One region of the Curtobacterium sp. MCPF17_002 genome, then DNA from elsewhere that is predicted to be linked to it. Evidence: predicted binding sites of a transcription regulator. Region 1 holds the regulator's gene; the other holds the start of a gene.
The links. Region 1 encodes LexA, which represses DNA repair genes until DNA is damaged. Its sites were predicted from a motif close to TCGAACANNTGTTCGA; they were not measured.
Positions count from the first base shown of each region.

Region 2: the regulator LexA is predicted to act here: its motif matches at 6,674-6,689, upstream of DEJ28_RS12380 (Rv2578c family radical SAM protein).

Region 1 covers NZ_CP126251.1:1,277,631-1,286,409, reverse strand. Annotated here, with positions in the region: gene DEJ28_RS06155 (segregation and condensation protein A) at 1-449, opposite strand, end outside; gene DEJ28_RS06150 (ParA family protein) at 433-1,311, opposite strand; gene DEJ28_RS06145 (SseB family protein) at 1,498-2,346, opposite strand; gene priA (bifunctional 1-(5-phosphoribosyl)-5-((5-phosphoribosylamino)methylideneamino)imidazole-4-carboxamide isomerase/phosphoribosylanthranilate isomerase PriA) at 2,351-3,097, opposite strand; gene hisH (imidazole glycerol phosphate synthase subunit HisH) at 3,211-3,894, opposite strand; gene hisB (imidazoleglycerol-phosphate dehydratase HisB) at 3,891-4,493, opposite strand; gene DEJ28_RS06125 (histidinol-phosphate transaminase) at 4,490-5,596, opposite strand; gene DEJ28_RS06120 (LysM peptidoglycan-binding domain-containing protein) at 5,685-6,053, opposite strand; gene lexA (transcriptional repressor LexA) at 6,291-6,935, shown strand; gene hflX (GTPase HflX) at 7,078-8,619, opposite strand; gene DEJ28_RS06105 (class I SAM-dependent methyltransferase) at 8,681-8,779, shown strand, end outside.
Region 2 covers NZ_CP126251.1:2,659,161-2,667,939, forward strand. Annotated here, with positions in the region: gene DEJ28_RS12350 (IS481 family transposase) at 1-429, shown strand, start outside; gene DEJ28_RS12355 (LLM class flavin-dependent oxidoreductase) at 434-1,477, opposite strand; gene DEJ28_RS12360 (thymidine kinase) at 1,599-2,225, opposite strand; gene DEJ28_RS12365 (response regulator transcription factor) at 2,225-2,926, opposite strand; gene DEJ28_RS12370 (hypothetical protein) at 2,913-4,058, opposite strand; gene DEJ28_RS12375 (sensor histidine kinase) at 4,055-5,305, opposite strand; gene DEJ28_RS12380 (Rv2578c family radical SAM protein) at 5,463-6,665, opposite strand; gene DEJ28_RS12385 (malate:quinone oxidoreductase) at 6,771-8,258, opposite strand; gene DEJ28_RS12390 (aspartate-semialdehyde dehydrogenase) at 8,314-8,779, opposite strand, start outside.

The DNA of each region.
Region 1 (8,779 bases):
TCGGTCAGCCACCGGGACCCGAACCAGTCGGCGGCCTGCTTGAACGCCCGGTACTGCAGCAACCGGGCGAACAGCAGGTCCCGCGCCTCGAGCAGCGCCACGTCCTCGGCGTCGACGAGTTCCCCCTGTGGCAGGAGCCCGGCGATCTTGAGGTCGAGGAGCGTCGCCGCGACGACGAGGAACTCACTGGCCTCGTCGAGTTCGTCCTGGGACTCCGCCAGCCGGACGTACTGGATGAACTCCCCCGTCACCGCGCCGAGCGACACCTCGGTGATGTCGAGTTCGTGCTTGGTGATCAGCGAGAGGAGCAGGTCGAACGGTCCGTCGAAGTTCCGCAGACGGACCCGGAAGCCGGGCGCGGTCGTCGTGCCCGCGGGAGCGTCGGATGCACGGCCGCGCGTGTCGCTGTCGTCAGGCGACGGCGAGCTGTCGTCAGGCGACGGCGCCACGCTCGACGAGCTCCCGTGCGAGCTGCCGGTACGAGTGCGCGGCGGCGTGGTCCGGAGCGGTCTGCGTGATCGGCCGGGCCGAGACGGTCGCGTCCGGGAACTTCACCGTGCGCCCGATCACCGTGTCGAGCACGCGGTCGTCGAAGGTGTCGACGACGCGCTCCATGACCTCGCGCGAGTGCAGCGTGCGCGAGTCGTACATCGTCGCGAGGATGCCGTCGAGCTGCAGCGCCGGGTTGAGCCGGTCACGCACCTTGTCGATGGTCTCGATGAGGAGTGCCACACCACGGAGCGCGAAGAACTCGCACTCGAGCGGGATGAGCACGCCGTGCGCCGCCGTGAGGGCGTTCACCGTCAGCAGCCCGAGCGACGGCTGGCAGTCGACGAGGATCACGTCGTAGTCCTTGGCGACCTTCCGGAGCACGCTCGCGAGGATCTGCTCCCGCGCGACCTCGTTCACCAGGTGCACCTCGGCCGCGGACAGGTCGATGTTCGCCGGGATGACGTCGAGGTACGGCGTGTTCGTCGGCTGGATGACCTGGTTCGGGTCCTTGATCGACCCCATCAGCAGGTCGTAGATCGTGGGGATGTCGTGCGTCCGCACCCCGAGGCCCGCGGACAGCGCGCCCTGCGGGTCGAAGTCCACCGCCAGCACCTTGCGGCCGTACTCCGCGAGTGCCGCGCCGAGGTTGATGGACGTCGTGGTCTTGCCGACGCCGCCCTTCTGGTTGCAGAGGGCGATGATGCGAGCGGGGCCGTGACCGTCGAGTTCCTCGGGCACCGCGAACTGCCGGACGGGCCGTCCGGTCGGACCGTAGGTGGTCTCGCCGGCTCCGGGGGTGGTCGTCGGGTTCGTGCTCACCCGGCCATCGTACCGGCGTGGTGACGGAGACCCGGGCCGCACCGCCGTACCGGCGCTGTGACGGAGACCCGGGCCGCACCGCCGTACCGGCGCTGTGACGGAGACCCGGGCCGCACCGCCGTACCGGCGACGCGACAGACGGAGGCGAGTCGCGCCTCCAGTCCGGTTCTGGCCTGGAGGCACGGATCACGCCCGGCGCAACGCCACCCGCATGCTGTCCACCCGGTCCGCGATGACGGCGTCCGCCGTCCAGCGCTGCTGGAGGCGACCGACGAGCTCCCGCACCTGCTCCTGGTCGAGCCCCGGATGGAGCGCGAGCCCCACCGTCAGCTCGGCACCGGCGAACCGGCCGAGCGGGTCCCCCGGTGCCAGCTCGACCCGCGCCACCGCCCCTTCGCCGACGACGGAGTCGGCGAAGGCCTGCGCGACCTCCGGGTCCTCGAAGCAGGGTGTCCAGGGCAGGTCCTGCCCGAGCGCCCACACCGCGGGGCGCCGCAGCACGAACTCGGTCGGCGCCGTCGGGTCGAGCACGACGAGCTGGGTGTCCTCGCTCGCCGCGGCCATCGCCACGCGGCGGGACTCCACCGGCACCGGTCGGGCATCGGCGTCCCAGGAGCGCATCGCCTCCACCGAGGTGAACGCGGGCATCACGCTGCGACCGTCCGGCCCGGCGACCGTGACGATCGAGAGTTCCTGCGTCTTGTCGACGAGCTGGCCGGCGTCGGTGTGTCCGACGTCGCCGGCCTCGGCGATGAGCGGGATGAGCAGTCGGGCGCTGCGGAGCGCGTCGACGATCACGCGCTGCGAGCCGCCGTCAGGCAGGGCCGCGATCGCAGCGATCAGCGCCGGGTCGGCGAGGCCGTCGTCGTCGTCGAACGCGGTGTCGTGGTGGTCGAACGAGCGACCGTCCCACGCGAAGCCGGCCGAGTCGGCCGCGCCGCCGGGAGTGTGCGCGTCGTCGGTGTGGACGTCGTCGTTGTGCGCCTGGTCCGGGGCAGCCGGCCCGGTCCCGCGGCCGTTCGAGATCCCCGCCACCCGGCTACTCCGAAGCGATGTCGAGGGCGGCCGGCAGCGTGAACGCCCCGGAGTACAGCGCCTTGCCGATGATCGCACCCTCGAGCCCGTGCGGCACGAGGGCACGCAACGCACGCAGGTCGTCGAGCGTCGAGATGCCGCCGGAGGCCACCACGGGCTGGTCGGTGCGATCGCACACCTCGCGGAGCAGCTCCACGTTCGGGCCCTGCAGCGTGCCGTCCTTCGTCACGTCGGTGACCACGTACCGGGCGCAGCCGGCTTCCTCGAGTCGGTCGAGCACCTCCCACAGGTCCCCGGCGTCCTCCGTCCAGCCGCGACTCGCGAGGGTCGTCCCCCGGACGTCGAGCCCCACCGCGATCTGCTCGCCGTACGTGCGGATCACGCGGGCCGCCCACTCGGGGTTCTCCAGCGCGGCCGTCCCGAGGTTCACCCGGGCCGCTCCCGTCGCGAGTGCCGCCTCGAGGGAGGCGTCGTCGCGGATGCCGCCGGACAGCTCGACCGCGACCCCTTCGACCTCACGCACCGCGTGCGCGATCACCCTGCGGTTGTCGCCGCGGCCGAACGCCGCGTCGAGGTCGACGAGGTGGATCCACTCCGCGCCCTGGTCGCGCCACGTACGCGCCGCGGCGACCGGGTCGCCGTAGGAGGTCTCGCTGCCCGCCTCGCCCTGGGTGAGGCGCACCGCCTGGCCGTCGACGACGTCCACGGCGGGCAGCAGGACGAGGGGCGGGGTCGCGATGAGGTCGGTCATGGTCCTTGTCGGTTTCGTTGCGGGGCCGGGAGGTCCGGCGGTCGGCTTGCGACTGTCGGCCTGGAGGCGCGGGGCGGCTCCGGTGAGCGGCCAGCGCCCGGCCGTCGCCGGGTCTAGAGCGAGTTCACCCAGTTCCGGAGCAGGCGGATGCCCGGCTCCCCCGACTTCTCCGGGTGGAACTGCGTTGCGGTGAGCGGGCCGTTCTCGACGGCGGCGACGAAGCGCTGCCCGTGCTCCGCCCAGGTCAGGCGCGGCGCGCGGAACGGCCCGTACGCCTCGAGCGGGAAGTCGGTCACGCCGTACGAGTGCACGAAGTAGAAGCGCTCGTCGTGCAGGCCGTCGAAGAGCACCGAGTCCTCCGGCGCCTCGACGGTGTTCCAGCCCATGTGCGGGAGGACGTCGGCCTGGATCTGCTCGACCGTCCCCGGCCACTGTCCGAGCCCCTCGACGTCGGCACCGCGCTCGATGCCCCGCGAGAAGAGGACCTGCATCCCGACGCAGATGCCGAGCACCGGACGGCCGCCGGCCAGCCGTCGGTCGACGATCTCGCCGCCCTGCACGCCCTCGAGCTGGTCGATGACCGCGGCGAACGCGCCGACCCCGGGGACGAGCAGGCCGTCCGCCTTGAGCGCGGCCTGCTTGTCGGAGGTCAGCGTCACGGCGGCGCCGGCGCGCTCGAGTGCCTTGGCGGCGGAGTGCACGTTGCCGGAGCCGTAGTCGAGGACGACGACGTTCGGCTTCGCGCCCGTCGTGCTGCGGTCGGTGGCGCTGTCGTCCGGCGTGCTCGGCTCGGTCACAGCGCACCCTTCGTGGACGGGATGCCGTCGACGCGCGGGTCGAGCTCGACCGCCTTCCGCATCGCCCGGGCGAACGCCTTGAACTCCGCCTCGGCGATGTGGTGCGGGTCGCGACCCTCGAGGACGCGGACGTGCACTGTGATCCCGGCGTTGAAGGTGATCGCCTCGAACACGTGCCGGATGAGCGACCCGGTGAAGTGGCCGCCGATGCGGTGGAACTCGAACCCGGCGGGCTCCCCCGTGTGCACGAGGAACGGCCGCCCGGAGACGTCCACGACGGCCTGCGCGAGGGCTTCGTCGAGCGGCACGAGGGCATCGCCGTAGCGACCGATGCCGGACCGGTCGCCGAGGGCCTGCTTGAGCGCCTGACCGAGCACGATGCCTGTGTCCTCGACCGTGTGGTGCACGTCGATGTCCGTGTCGCCGGTCGAGCGCACCCGCAGGTCGATGAGCGAGTGCTTGCTGAACGCGGTCAGCATGTGGTCGAAGAACGGCACGCTCGTCGAGATGTCGGACGTGCCGGTGCCGTCGAGGTCGAGCTCGAGTTCGACGCTCGATTCGCTCGTGCTGCGGCGGATCGAGGCGGTGCGCGCGGTCATGCCCCAAGCCTAACCGGCGGCTGGTCGGCGGCCACGCGGCGCATCGCGTCGAGGAAGGCCGTCGTCTCCTCCTCCGTCCCCGCGCTCACCCGGAGGTGGCCCGGGATGCCGAGGTCACGGACGATGACGTCCTGCTCGAGGAGCGCCTCGAACGCGGCGTGCGGGTCAGCCACCCCTCCGAAGAGGACGAAGTTCGACCAGGTCTCGTAGGTGCGGTACCCCATCGCCTGCAGCTCGGTCACCATGCGGTCGCGCTGCTGCTTGATGTCGTCGACCATCGCGAGCATCTCGGGAGCGTGCCGGAGTGCCGCGACCGCTGCCGCCTGCGTGAGGACGGACAGGTGGTACGGCAGCCGGACGAGCCGGATGGCGTCGATGACCGCGGGGTGCGCGGCCATGTAGCCGACGCGGGCGCCCGCGAAGGCGAAGGCCTTGCTCATGGTGCGGGACACGACGAGTCGCTCGCGTCCGGGGAGCAGGGTGATCGCACTCGGCACGTCGGACGGCATGAACTCGGCGTAGGCCTCGTCCACCATGACGATGCCGTCGGTGGCGTCGTACGCGGCCGTGATCGTCTCGATGGGCAGGGGCGTACCGGTGGGGTTGTTCGGGCCGCAGAGGAACACGATGTCCGGCTGGTGCTCCTCGATCGCTTCGACGACCGTCTCGGGAGCGATCCGGAACTCGTCGTCACGCTGCGCCGGGATCCACGTGGTGCCGGTGCCGGCCGCGAGGATCGAGTGCATCGAGTAGGTGGGCGGGAACCCGAGTACGGAACGCCCGGGTCCGCCGAACGCCTGGAGGAGCTGCTGCAGGACCTCGTTCGATCCGTTCGCCGCCCAGATCTGCTCGGGGGTGAGCCCGTGCTGGAGGTAGTCGGCGAGCGACTGACGGAGCTCGGTGAACTCGCGATCGGGATAGCGGTTCACGGTCGCCAGCGCCTGGCGGATCGACGCCACGATGTCCTCGGCGACGTCAGCGGGCACCGGATGCGTGTTCTCGTTGACGTTGAGCTGCACGCGGACGTGCTTCTGCGGGGCGCCGTACGGGCTCTGCCCGCGCAGGTCGTCTCGGATCGGGAGGTCTTCGAGCGTGAATGCCACCGATCCATCGTAGGCCGCGTGACTGATCATGCGACCGGCCGTCCGGACGGTGTGCTGACCACTCCCGCAGCCGTGGTGTCGCGCGGTGCTACTGGCCGGAGGTGTACTTGGCCGGGATGGCGATCTGCTCGCCGGCCTGGAGCCCGGAGCCGTCCAGCGCGTTGAGGCTGATGACGTCCTGCACGAAGTCGCGCGGGTCGGCGTTCGGCGCGGTCTCCTCCGCCAGCTGCCAGAGCGTCTCGCCCGGCTGGATGGTGACGGTGTCGAAGTGGACGTTCGCCGAGGCGTTGCCGGCCGAGGCCTGACCGCCGTTGAGCACCGCGAGGGCGACGACGATGAGGAGCGGGATCGCGACGAGCGTCGTGATGACGAATCGACCGCGGCTCGTGAGGCGCAGGCGCGTCCGCACAGCGGGAGCCGAGGTGCGCTGGGTGTCAGCGATGGCGATGGTGCTCATGTCGTTCTTGCCTTCCCGTTCGGGTGAACCGAAGTCCTGTACCGAACATACGTTCGAATCCGTGGTCACACAAGTCCTGTGCGGAGATTTCTGGGGGGATTTCTGCCGACACGCTCGAACAGGTGTTTGTCCGGCGGGGACCGGTCGGATACTGTTTCGATCGACTGGGACAAGTCAAACGGGGACCACCGACATTCCCGTGGGCATGCTCCCGGCACCGACGAAGGGCGAGACGACGTGGCGGACGAACTGCGGGTCCAGAAGCCGTTGACGGCGAAGCAGCAGGCGATCCTCGACGCGATCCGCGCGTCGATCGCCAGCCGGGGGTACCCGCCGAGCATGCGCGAGATCGGCGACGCTGCCGGCCTCTCGTCGCTCTCGAGCGTCTCCCACCAGCTCGGCCAGCTCGAACTCGGCGGCTGGATCCGTCGCGACCCGAACCGTCCCCGTGCGCTCGAGGTCCTCGTCGACGAGCCGACCCCCGACGTCGACGGCCCCGACGTCGACGCGACGACGCTCGTCCCCCTCGTCGGCCGCATCGCCGCCGGTGTCCCGATCACGGCCGAGCAGCACATCGACGAGATCGTGCCGCTCCCCCGTCAGCTCGTCGGGACGGGCGACCTCTTCATGCTCAAGGTCGTCGGCGAGTCGATGATCGACGCCGCGATCTGCGACGGCGACTGGGTGGTCGTCCGGTCGCAGCAGACCGCCGAGAACGGTGACATCGTCGCCGCCATGCTCGACGAGGAAGCGACCGTCAAGGTCTTCCGCCAGCGCGACGGCCACACCTGGCTGCTCCCGCGCAACACGGCGTTCGAGCCGATCCTCGGCGACGCCGCCACCGTGCTCGGCAAGGTCGTGGCGGTCCTCCGCTCACTCTGACGACCCTGCTGACGCCGGCCGCGTCAGCCGTCGGAACAACGAAAGTCCCCCGGAACCGCACCATGGCGTGGTTCCGGGGGACTTTCGTTGTGCGACCGGCGAGGCGGGGCCGCACCGCGCCTCCAGTCGGGGTCGGTCCCCGTCAGGCGGACGGGACGGACGCGACCACGAACGGGTCGAGCTCGGCAACCTGCCGACGGAAGACCCGCACGTTCAGCCGGGTGCCGTCCTGCACGTAGTCGACCGACTCCACCGCACCCGCGTCGTGCAGCGACGACACGAGGTCACCGCGGTCGTACGGGATCACCACGGTGAGGGACACGTCGGGCTCGGGCAGCCGGGCCTCGATCGCCCCGAGCAGCTCAGGGATGCCCTCGCCCGTCCGGGCCGAGACGAACACGGCGTCCGGCACGAGGCCGACGAGCACGAGCCGCTGCGACTCGTCGATGAGGTCCGACTTGTTGAACGCGACGATCTCCGGGATGTCCCGGGCACCGACGTCGCCGATGACCTCGCGCACCGTCGCCAGCTGCGCGGCAGGGTCCGGGTGGGACCCGTCGACCACGTGCACGATGACGTCGGCCTCGCCGACCTCTTCCAGCGTGGAGCGGAAGGCCTCGACGAGCTGGTGCGGCAGGTTCCGCACGAAGCCCACGGTGTCGACGAAGGTGAACTCGCGGCCCTTCGCACTCTCGGTCCGGCGGACCGTGGCGTCGAGCGTCGCGAACAGCTGGTTCTGCACGAGCACGCCGGCACTCGTCAGACGGTTCAGCAACGAGGACTTGCCCGCGTTGGTGTACCCGGCGATCGCGACGCTCGGGACGTCGTTGCGGTGCCGGTCGGCGCGCTTGGCCTCACGCGCGGGGCGGAAGCCGGCGATCTGCCGACGGAGCTTCGACATCCTGGTGTGGATGCGGCGCCGATCGAGCTCGATCTTCGTCTCACCAGGACCACGTGAACCCATGCCCGCACCGCCGGAGACCTGGCCACCGGCCTGGCGGGACATCGACTCACCCCAACCGCGGAGTCGCGGGAGGAGGTACTCGAGCTGCGCGAGTTCGACCTGCGCCTTGCCCTCCCTGGTCTTCGCGTGCTGGCTGAAGATGTCGAGGATCACGGCCGTGCGGTCGATGACCTTCACCTTCACCACGTCCTCGAGCGCACGGCGCTGGGAGGGTGCGAGTTCGGTGTCGGCGATGACCGTGTCGGCGCCGGTGGCCTTGACGACCATCGCGAGTTCCTCGGCCTTGCCCTTGCCGAGGTAGGTCGCCGGGTCGGGGTTCGGCCGGCGCTGCAGCAGCCCGTCGAGGACCACCGCGCCGGCGGTCTCGGCGAGGGCCGCGAGCTCGCGGAGGGAGTTCTCGGCTTCGGCGGCGTCGCCCTGCGGGTACACGCCGATGAGGACGACCTGCTCGAGCCGGAGCTGCCGGTACTCGACCTCGGTGACGTCCTCGAGTTCTGTGGAGAGGCCGGCGACGCGACTGAGGGCCGCGCGGTCCTCGCGGTCGTACTGGTCGCCGTCGCCGTTCCAGCCGCGGTCGTCGACCGACCGGGTCTGGATGGCCTGCGCGGGTGCGAACACGGACGATGACGCCCGGGAGTCGGCATTGCGCAGGACTCGTTCGACGACACCGGCAGCGCTGTCGTCGGTGGTTGGTTGGTCGTGCTCAGTGGGTTCCGTCATGCTGTCCACAGGCTACCTCCGCCGCGCTCGGGACACACGGAGATGCCGGTACGGTTCATCCATGGCGAACGACCACTACTTCTCAGCGAGTCCGGAGAGCGACGCTCGCCCCCGCCAGATCGACGTCACCCTCGCGGGCCGACCGCTCACGCTGACCACC
Region 2 (8,779 bases), 1.4 Mb from region 1:
ACCGTCATCGACGACCACTCCCGCGTCGCCTACGCCGAGATCCACGAAGACGAGAAAGCGGTCACCGCGATCGGGGTGCTCCGCCGCGCGGTGTCGTGGTTCGCAGCTCGCGGCGTCCGAGTCGAACGCGTTCTCTCCGACAACGGGTCGGCTTACAAATCCCACGCCTGGCGTGATGCTTGCACCGAGCTCGGGATCACTCCGAAAAAGACCCGCCCATACCGGCCACAAACGAACGGCAAGATCGAGCGATTCCACCGCACACTCGCCGACGGATGGGCATTCTCACGCCACTACCCGACCGAAGCTGCACGCAGGAACGCGCTCCCGGGATGGCTGCATCACTACAATCACCACCGGCCCCACACCGCCATCGGGAACCGGTCACCCATCACACGATTGACCAACGTCCCTGGGCAGTACACCTAGGGCATCAGACCGACGCCGCAGTGCCCGCAGGCACGAGCCGCCCCTCGGCGTGCAGCGCCGCCACGACGTCGAGCGCCTGGTGCCGGTACCGAGCCTGCGCAGCACCGGGCGACACGATCACGCCGTTCGCCCCGGTCGACTCGACGAGCGCGTTGATCTTCGACGCGACCTCGTCCGCGTTGCCGTACGCCTGGCGCTCGGTGCGCGCCGCGATGAACCGCCGCTCGAGGTCGGAGAACTCGTACGCGCGGGCCTCGTCCATCGAGACCGGCTCGGGCTTCGCACCCTGACGCATCCGGATGAACGAGATCATCCCCGGGGCGCTCTGCTCCTCGATGACGGCGGGGTCCTCGTCGGTGACGACCTGCACGCCGATCAGCGCGTTCGGGGTGGCACGGAAGCGCGACGGCCGGAACGAGTCCCGGTAGAGCGCGAGGGCCGCCTCGGTGTTGTCGGAGGCGAAGTGGTGCGCGAAGGCGAACGAGATGCCGAGCGCCCCGGCGACCTGCGCGCTGTACCCGGAGGACCCGAGCAGCCAGAACTCCGGCACGTCGCCGTAACCGGGCACGGCACGGATCCGCGAGAGCGGGTTGTCGGCGTCCATCCCGGTGAAGAACCCGACGAGGTCGGCGAGCCGGTCCGGGAAGTCGTCGACGTCGAGCCGGTCGGTGCGGCGGAGCGCCATCGCGGTCGCCCCGTCGGTGCCGGGAGCCCGCCCGAGGCCGAGGTCGACGCGGTCGCCGTAGAGCGCCCGGAGGGTCCCGAACTGCTCGGCGACGACGAGCGGCGCGTGGTTCGGCAGCATGACCCCGCCGGAGCCGATCCGGATCGTCGAGGTCGCGGCGCCCACGGCGCTCAGGAGCACCGCCGGCGCGGAGGACGTGATCCCCGGCATGCCGTGGTGCTCGGCCACCCAGAAGCGTTCGTAGCCGAGTTTCTCGGCGTGCACCGCCATGTCGATGGAACCCTGCAGGGCCTCGGTGTTGGACTGGCCGTACTCGCGGGTGGCGAGGTCGAGGACGGACAGGTGCACGGATGCGTCGCTCATGTGGTCACCAACGTCGGCCGGCCGGCGTGCATTCCGCACCACCCACCGGCCTGGAGGCGCGGGGCGGGCCCGCACCGTGCCTCCCGGCCGCCCTTCGGTCGCGTCTGTGCGACGCGACCCGTCAGTCGCCGTCGAGGCGACCGCCGGACTCCGTCAGGTAGCAGTTCGCGCAGAGCGACTCGTAGGTGACGTCGACGCCGTCGATGGCGACCTGCGAGCCGTCGAAGACGAACCGGCCGTCCACCTTGCGGGCGTTGAAGACGGCCTTGCGTCCGCAGCGGCAGATGGTCTTGAGCTCCTCGAGGGAGTGCGCGACCTCGAGGAGGCGCGCGCTGCCCGGGAACGCCTCGGTGCGGAAGTCGGTGCGGATGCCGTAGGCGATCACCGGGACCTCGTCGAGGACGGCGATCCGGAGCAGGTCGTCGACCTGCCGGGGGGTGAGAAACTGCGCCTCGTCCACCAGGACGCAGCTCACCGGCCGCACCATGCCGTCGAGCCGGTCGGACTCGGGGTCCACCGCCCCCGCGTCGGTGACGGCGCTCCGGACGTCCGCGCCGGGCCCGAACACGATGTCGACGGTCCGGCTGACCCCGAGCCGCGAGACGATCTCACGGTCGCCCTTGGTGTCCACCGACGGCTTCGCGAGGAGGACCCGGTGCCCCCGCTCCTCGTAGTTGTAGGCGGCCTGGAGGAGCCCCGTGCTCTTGCCGCTGTTCATCGCGCCGTAGCGGAAGTAGAGCTTCGCCACTACGCGAGGAACCCGTCCTCGGCCGCACGGCGGATGAGGTCGGACTTCTTCGACGCCGGACGACCGACCTTGCTGTACTTCTCACGGACGCGACGGAGGTACGTCTTCGCGGTCTCGTACTGCACGTTCATCTGCGCCGCGACCTCGTTCGTCGAGTAGCCGGACACGTAGAGGCGCAGCGCCTCTTCCTCGCCGTGGCTGAGCTTCGGCCGCTGGTGGGCGTTCGCCCCGGTCGGGAGCGGCCGCCAGTCGCGCTGCGGCGGGGTCTCGCGGGCGACACCCATGATCTCGCGGGCGACGTCCATGACCTCGCGCATCGGCAGCGACTTCGACAGGAAGGCGGCGGCGCCGGCCGCGAGTGCGCGGTCGCGGGACTCACGGCTGTCGACGCTCGACAGGACGATCACCTTCGCGCCGGCGGCACGGCAGGTGCGCACGCGGGCTTCGATCGAGACCGGTTCCTTGAGCTGGAAGTCGAGGAACACCAGGTCCGTCGGGAAGTTCTCGCTGTGCACCATCTCCAGCCACGTGTGGGCGGTGAGGGCGAGGTCGAAGTCGAAGGCGTTCACCGCGATCCAGCTGGACAGGCTGTCCAACAGCACCTCGTGGTCATCGAGGATCGCCAGCCGCACGCGTCGTGTCCCCGGGTTCGGCAGGGCGGGCGCCCCGTCCGTGATCCGGCTCGGGTCAGTGCTGGTCATAGGAGAACCTTAATGCGAGGGCGGAGGGTCGGACCGCGACGTCCAGGTCGGGGAACGTGACGCGGAGGACCGCGAAGTACGGGTCGAAGGTGCGGTGGATGCCGACGTCGGAGGCCGCGGCGACGAGGTCGATCGCGACGGAGACCCGGCGGCGCTCGTCGGAGCCGTCGTCGCGTGCCGGTCGGATCGTCGCGCGGAAGCCCGCCGGGTCCACCACGGGGGCGCGGAGCGCGGCACGGAGGAACGTGCGGAGCACGGTGCGCTGGTCGGCGTCGAGTGTGGCGATGAGTCCGTCGGGGTCGTCCACCACGGCCTTGCCCCCGCCGTCAACGGCCACCGCGTGCTCGAACCACGTCCGGTCGGCGTCCGCCACCATCGACCGCCGGATGCCGTCGGCGATGAGGCGGGCCCGGGCTCGGTCCGCGTCGGTGATCACGTCCCTGGTGCGGAGCTCGGCGAAGAACGGTGCGACGTCCCGCGCGAGGATGGTCGAGCGGTCCTGCTGGACGCTCGCCGCGATGCCGTCCCGCTCCGCACGCTCGACGGAGTACGACCCCGCGCGGATCTGCACGCGCTCGGCGAGGCCGGCGAACGTCCACGCGAACACCGCCGACGCCGCGGTCAGCACGAGGGTCGGCGCCGCGGCCAGGAACGCCGCGACCGCCACGGGCACGTGGTGCGGGAACACCGCAGCCCCGACGCCCCATGCCCCACCCGCGACCACGGCGAGGACGAGCCCGCCCACCGCCAGGTCCGTCCACGGGCGGTACGGCGCCGCCATCACGATGCCGGTCGCGGTCAGCAGGGACATGAAGTCGTTCAGGGCACTGCGGTCCGGCCCCCACTGCGCCGCGACGCTCGTCACCGTCGCGGCGGCCAGCAGAGCCACGTGGAGCACGAACGCCCACCGCGGGAACGGCGCGCGGAACGGGCTCGAGGCGACGAACACCACCGCGCCCGAGGCGGCCACGAGCAGCACCGTCAGCGCACTCAGCGTCGGACTGCCGACGACGTCGCGGCTGAAGACCGACGCCAGGATCGCCCACAGGACACCGCCCGCACCGAGGACGATCGCCAGCGGGCGGGACCCCATCGCGCCGAGCGGGTCGTACTGCTGCGCCGTACGGGTCACCGGTCGGCCTCGTCCCCGTCGTCGGTCGCCGTCGCGGTCGTGGTCGTGGTCGCCGTGCGCGCCGCCCCGGTGAGCGCTCCGTACGGCACCGACATCATGACGCTCGTGCCGGACCCCGGCGACGACCACACCTGGACGTCCCCACCGACGCGGCTGATCCGTTCGCGCACGGACCCGCGCAGCCCCATCCGGTCCGGGCTCGTCGCCGACTCGTCGAACCCGCGCCCGTCGTCGACGACCATCACGGTGCACGCCACCCCGTCGTCGAACACGCTCACCTCGGCCGCGTCCACGCCAGCGTGCTTGTGGACGTTCGCCAGGCACTGCGAGACGGCACGGAGCACCGCCGTCATCGCGGGCTGGTCCAGCCGTGTGAACGCGGCGGGGTCGCCGGTGACGGTGACGTCGAGCCCACCGGCGCGGTGGTCGGCGACCATCCGCTCGAACGCCTCGACCGCCGCCCCGGGCTCCGGCCGCCTCGGCTGCGTGTCGGGCGCGAGCCACGCCTTGCCGGTGAGCATCGCGACGTCGGCCTCGACTGTGCGGGCGAGCTGCGGGTGCATCGGGCCGTCCGGCGCGAGGGCGATGGCGCCGAGGTGGTTGAGCACGGTGTCGTGCAGGATCGCGGCTGCCTCGGCCTCGACGCCGGCGCGGTAGGCGGAGACGTGCTCCTCGCGCGCGGACCGGAGGAGCTCCGGCTGCACACGCTCGGACCGAGCGGTGTTCCGACTCGTGAACAGCACGAGGGCGATCACGAACCCGAGCGTGATCCACGCGAACGCGAGAGGGTGCCCCGGGCCGCCCTCCTGCGCGATCGCGATCGACGTGGCCACGCGTCCGACGAGGAACCCGGCGACCGACCAGAGCACCACGCGGCCGGCGACCGCACCGGCGCCACCGACCAGCACGAGCGGGATGACCACCAGGGAGAGCAGGTACGAGCCCACCCAGCCGGCCGGGACCTCGCGTTGCACGACGACGGCGAACCACCACGCGCACACCCCGCCCACGACGAGGAAGGCGACGGCGGAGCGCCAGGTGCCGAACTGCACGTGCACGACGATCATGCCGAGCATCGGGACGAGCGCGAGCACCGCGCCCACCACTCCGACGTCGGGGTCGGCGAGGCGGAAGAGCAGGAGGGCCACCGCGGCCGCAGCCAGGGACCCGATCGCCGCGGCGTGGAAGGCCCGCACGGTCGACCACGCGTTGACCCGCGGAGCGAGGTGCGTGGGAATGCCGAGCACGAGTTGTGGGTCCTTCCGGACGAGTGGGAACGCCGCCCACGATCCAACCACCGTTGGCGGGATCGTGTACCCCGAAAGCCCGGGCGATCGGCGACCCGCTCGATGTTACCGGCACCGCGACGATCCAGGTGTCCCCCGAACGCGGACCCACGGGTACTCAGAAGAGTCGCGGCGAATCCGCGGTCGACGGCTGCGTGAGGCGTCGGTCGAACCCCGGGTCCGCGCGCTTCAGCGGCGACGTGACCGGGACGGACTGCTCGACGAGCTCGTCCGGGCGCCCGTCCCGCCCGTCACCCGCGCCGGTGCCGCGGCCTGCCACGACTCCCGCGTTCCGGTCACCCCCGCCGGTGCTCCGGTCGCCCGCCCGGTTCGAGAAACCCATCGACCCGGTTGCGGGGTCGACCCGCCCGAGCCCGAGGCCGTGCGCCCGGAGGATCGGCCGCACCCGCCCCGCCAGCCAGCGTCGGTAGTCCGCGGGCGCGTACGTGTTGTCGAGGTACATCGACCGGTACCGTGCCACCAGGTCGGGACGCGTCCGCCCGAGCCACGCGAACCACCACGGCTTCACGCCGGGTCGGAGGTGCAGCGCGGAGTACATGACGCTCGACGCCCCCGCTGCAGCCGCTCGGCCGATCGCATCGTCGAGGTGCGACCGGGTGTCGGTGATGTACGGCAGGACGGGCATGAGGAACACCGAGCAGTCGAGACCGGCGTCACGGATGGCCCGCACCGTCGCCAGCCGCGCCGAGGTCGTCGGGGTGCCGGGTTCGACCTGCTGCTGCAGTTCGTCGTCGTACACCGCGATCGACATCGCCAGGTCGACCGGCACGGACTTCGACGCCTCGACCAGCAGCGGGAGGTCGCGCCGGAGCAGCGTGCCCTTCGTCAGGATGCTGAACGGCGTGCCCGACTCGGCAAGCGCCCGGATCACCCCGGGCATCAGGCGGTACCGGCCCTCGGCCCGTTGGTACGGGTCGGTGTTCGTGCCGAGTGCGACCGGGTGTCGGTCCCAGGCCGGCTTCGTGAGTTCGCGGTGCAGGACGTCGGCCACGTTCGTCTTCACGACGATCTGCTGGTCGAAGTCCGCTCCCCCGTCGAACTCGAGGTAGGTGTGGGTGGGCCGGGCGAAGCAGTACACGCACGCGTGACTGCACCCGCGGTACGGGTTGATCGTCCAGCCGTAGGTGCCGCTGCCGTCGGCCGAGGGCACCCGGTTGAGGGCGCTCTTCGCCAGCACCTCGTGGAAGGTCACGCCGGCGAACTCCGGAGTCGTCACACTGCGGACGAACCCACTGTTGGACTCCATCCCCGGGAGCGCATCGCTCCGCGAGGCGTCGATCGCCTGCCCACTCCATCGCATGCCGCCATTCGAACACACGTTCGAACGCACTGCAAGCCGCGCCCGCGGACGCCGCGCCCGCGGACGCCGCGCGCGCCTGCAGGCCGCGCACTCCCTGCGGGCCGCTCAGTGGTGGAGGCCGAGCACCTTCGCCGTGCGCTCGAGCGTCTCGTCCGCGAGCGCCGGGTCGCTGCCGAGGTCCTGCCCGTAGGTCGGGACCATCGCGCGCACCGCGGATTCCCAACGGTCCCAGCGCTCCGGGAAGCACTTCTGCAGCATGCTCAGCATGATCGGCACGGCCGTCGAGGCCCCCGGGCTGGCACCGAGGAGCCCGGCGATCGAACCGTCGGCGGAGGTGATGACCTCGGTGCCGAACTGCAGCACGCCGCCCTTGGCCTTGTCCGGCTTGATGACCTGCACGCGCTGCCCCGCCGTGATCCGGTGCCAGTTCTCCGGCTCGGCGCTCGGCATGAAGTCACGCAGCGCATCGAACTTCGTCTGCTTCGACGCGAGCAGCTGCCCGATGAGGTACCGGACGAGGTCGAAGTTCGAGAACGCGACGCTCAGCATCGGTCGGAGGTTGTGCGGCCGGATGGACTTGAACAGGTCGAGGACCGAGCCCTGCTTGAGGAACTTCGGGCTGAACCCGGCGTACGGGCCGAACATGAGCGACGAGCCGCCGTCGACGATCCGGGTGTCCAGGTGCGGCACGGACATGGGCGGAGCACCGACGCTCGCCTTGCCGTAGACCTTCGCCGAGTGCTTCTGCACGACCTCGGGGTCGTCCGTCCGGAGGAACTCGCCGGACACAGGGAACCCGCCGTAGCCGCGGATCTCCGGGATGCCGGACTTCTGCAGCAGGTGCAGTGCCCCGCCGCCGGCGCCGACGAAGACGAACTTCGCGGCGATGCGCTGCGTCGACCGGCCGACGTCGTTGCGGACGTCGATGACCCAGCCCTCGGTAGTCTTCGACCGGGTCAGCTTCGTCACCTGGTGCGACGGCTCGAACTCGACCCCGTCGATCTCGAGCTGGTCGAACAGCTGCCGCGTGAGGGACCCGAAGTCGACGTCCGACCCGGCCGCCGAGTACGTCGCCGCGATCGGCTGGTCCTTCTTGCGACCCGGGATGAGCGCGGGGGCCCACTGACGGATCTGCGTCGGGTCGTCGGAGAACTCGATCCCCGCGAACAGCGGGTGGTCCTTCATGGCCTCGTACCGCTTCCGCATGTACTCGACGTTGTCGGCGCCCCACACGAAGGAGATGTGCGGCGTCGGGTTGATGAAGTTCGACGGCTCGGGGAGCGCGCCCGTCTCGACGAGGTGCGCCCAGAACTGCCGGGACACCTGGAACTGCTCGTTGACCGTGACGGCCTTCGCGATGTCGACGCGCCCGTCCGGCAGCTCGGGGGTGTAGTTCAGCTCACAGAGCGCGGAGTGCCCGGTCCCGGCGTTGTTCCACGGGTTCGAGCTCTCCTGCGCGACGGTGCCGAGGCGCTCGTAGACGCGGATCTTCCAGGAGGGTTCCAACCGGTGGATGATGGCGCCGAGCGTGGCGCTCATGATCCCTCCCCCGACCAGGACGACGTCGATCGGGTCCACCTGCTTCACTGCCACCCGTCGATCCTAGCCGCGTGGGATGTGCGCCGGGGCACCGAGGGCCCCGGCGTGCCTACGCGGTGACCGACCGGCGCGCGACGATCGTCTCGGCGATCTGCACCGCGTTGAGCGCAGCGCCCTTGCGGAGGTTGTCGTTGCTGACGAAGAGCACCAGGCCGTGTCCCTCGGGAGCCGACTGGTCCGCACGGATGCGCCCGACGAACGTCGGGTCCTGACCGGCCGCCTGCAGCGGCGTCGGGACCTCGGAGAGTTCGACGCCCGGCGCGTCGGCGAGGACCTCCGTCGCACGCTCCGGGGTCAGCGTGCGGTCGAACTCGGCGTGCACCGAGATCGAGTGCCCCGTGAAGACCGGCACGCGAACGCAGGTGCCGGCGACGAGCAGGTCGGGGAGCTCGAGGATCTTGCGGCTCTCGTTGCGGAGCTTCTTCTCCTCGTCGGTCTCGCCGAACCCGTCGTCGACGATGCTGCCCGCGAGCGGGATGACGTCGAAGGCGATCGGGCGGACGTACTTGACCGGC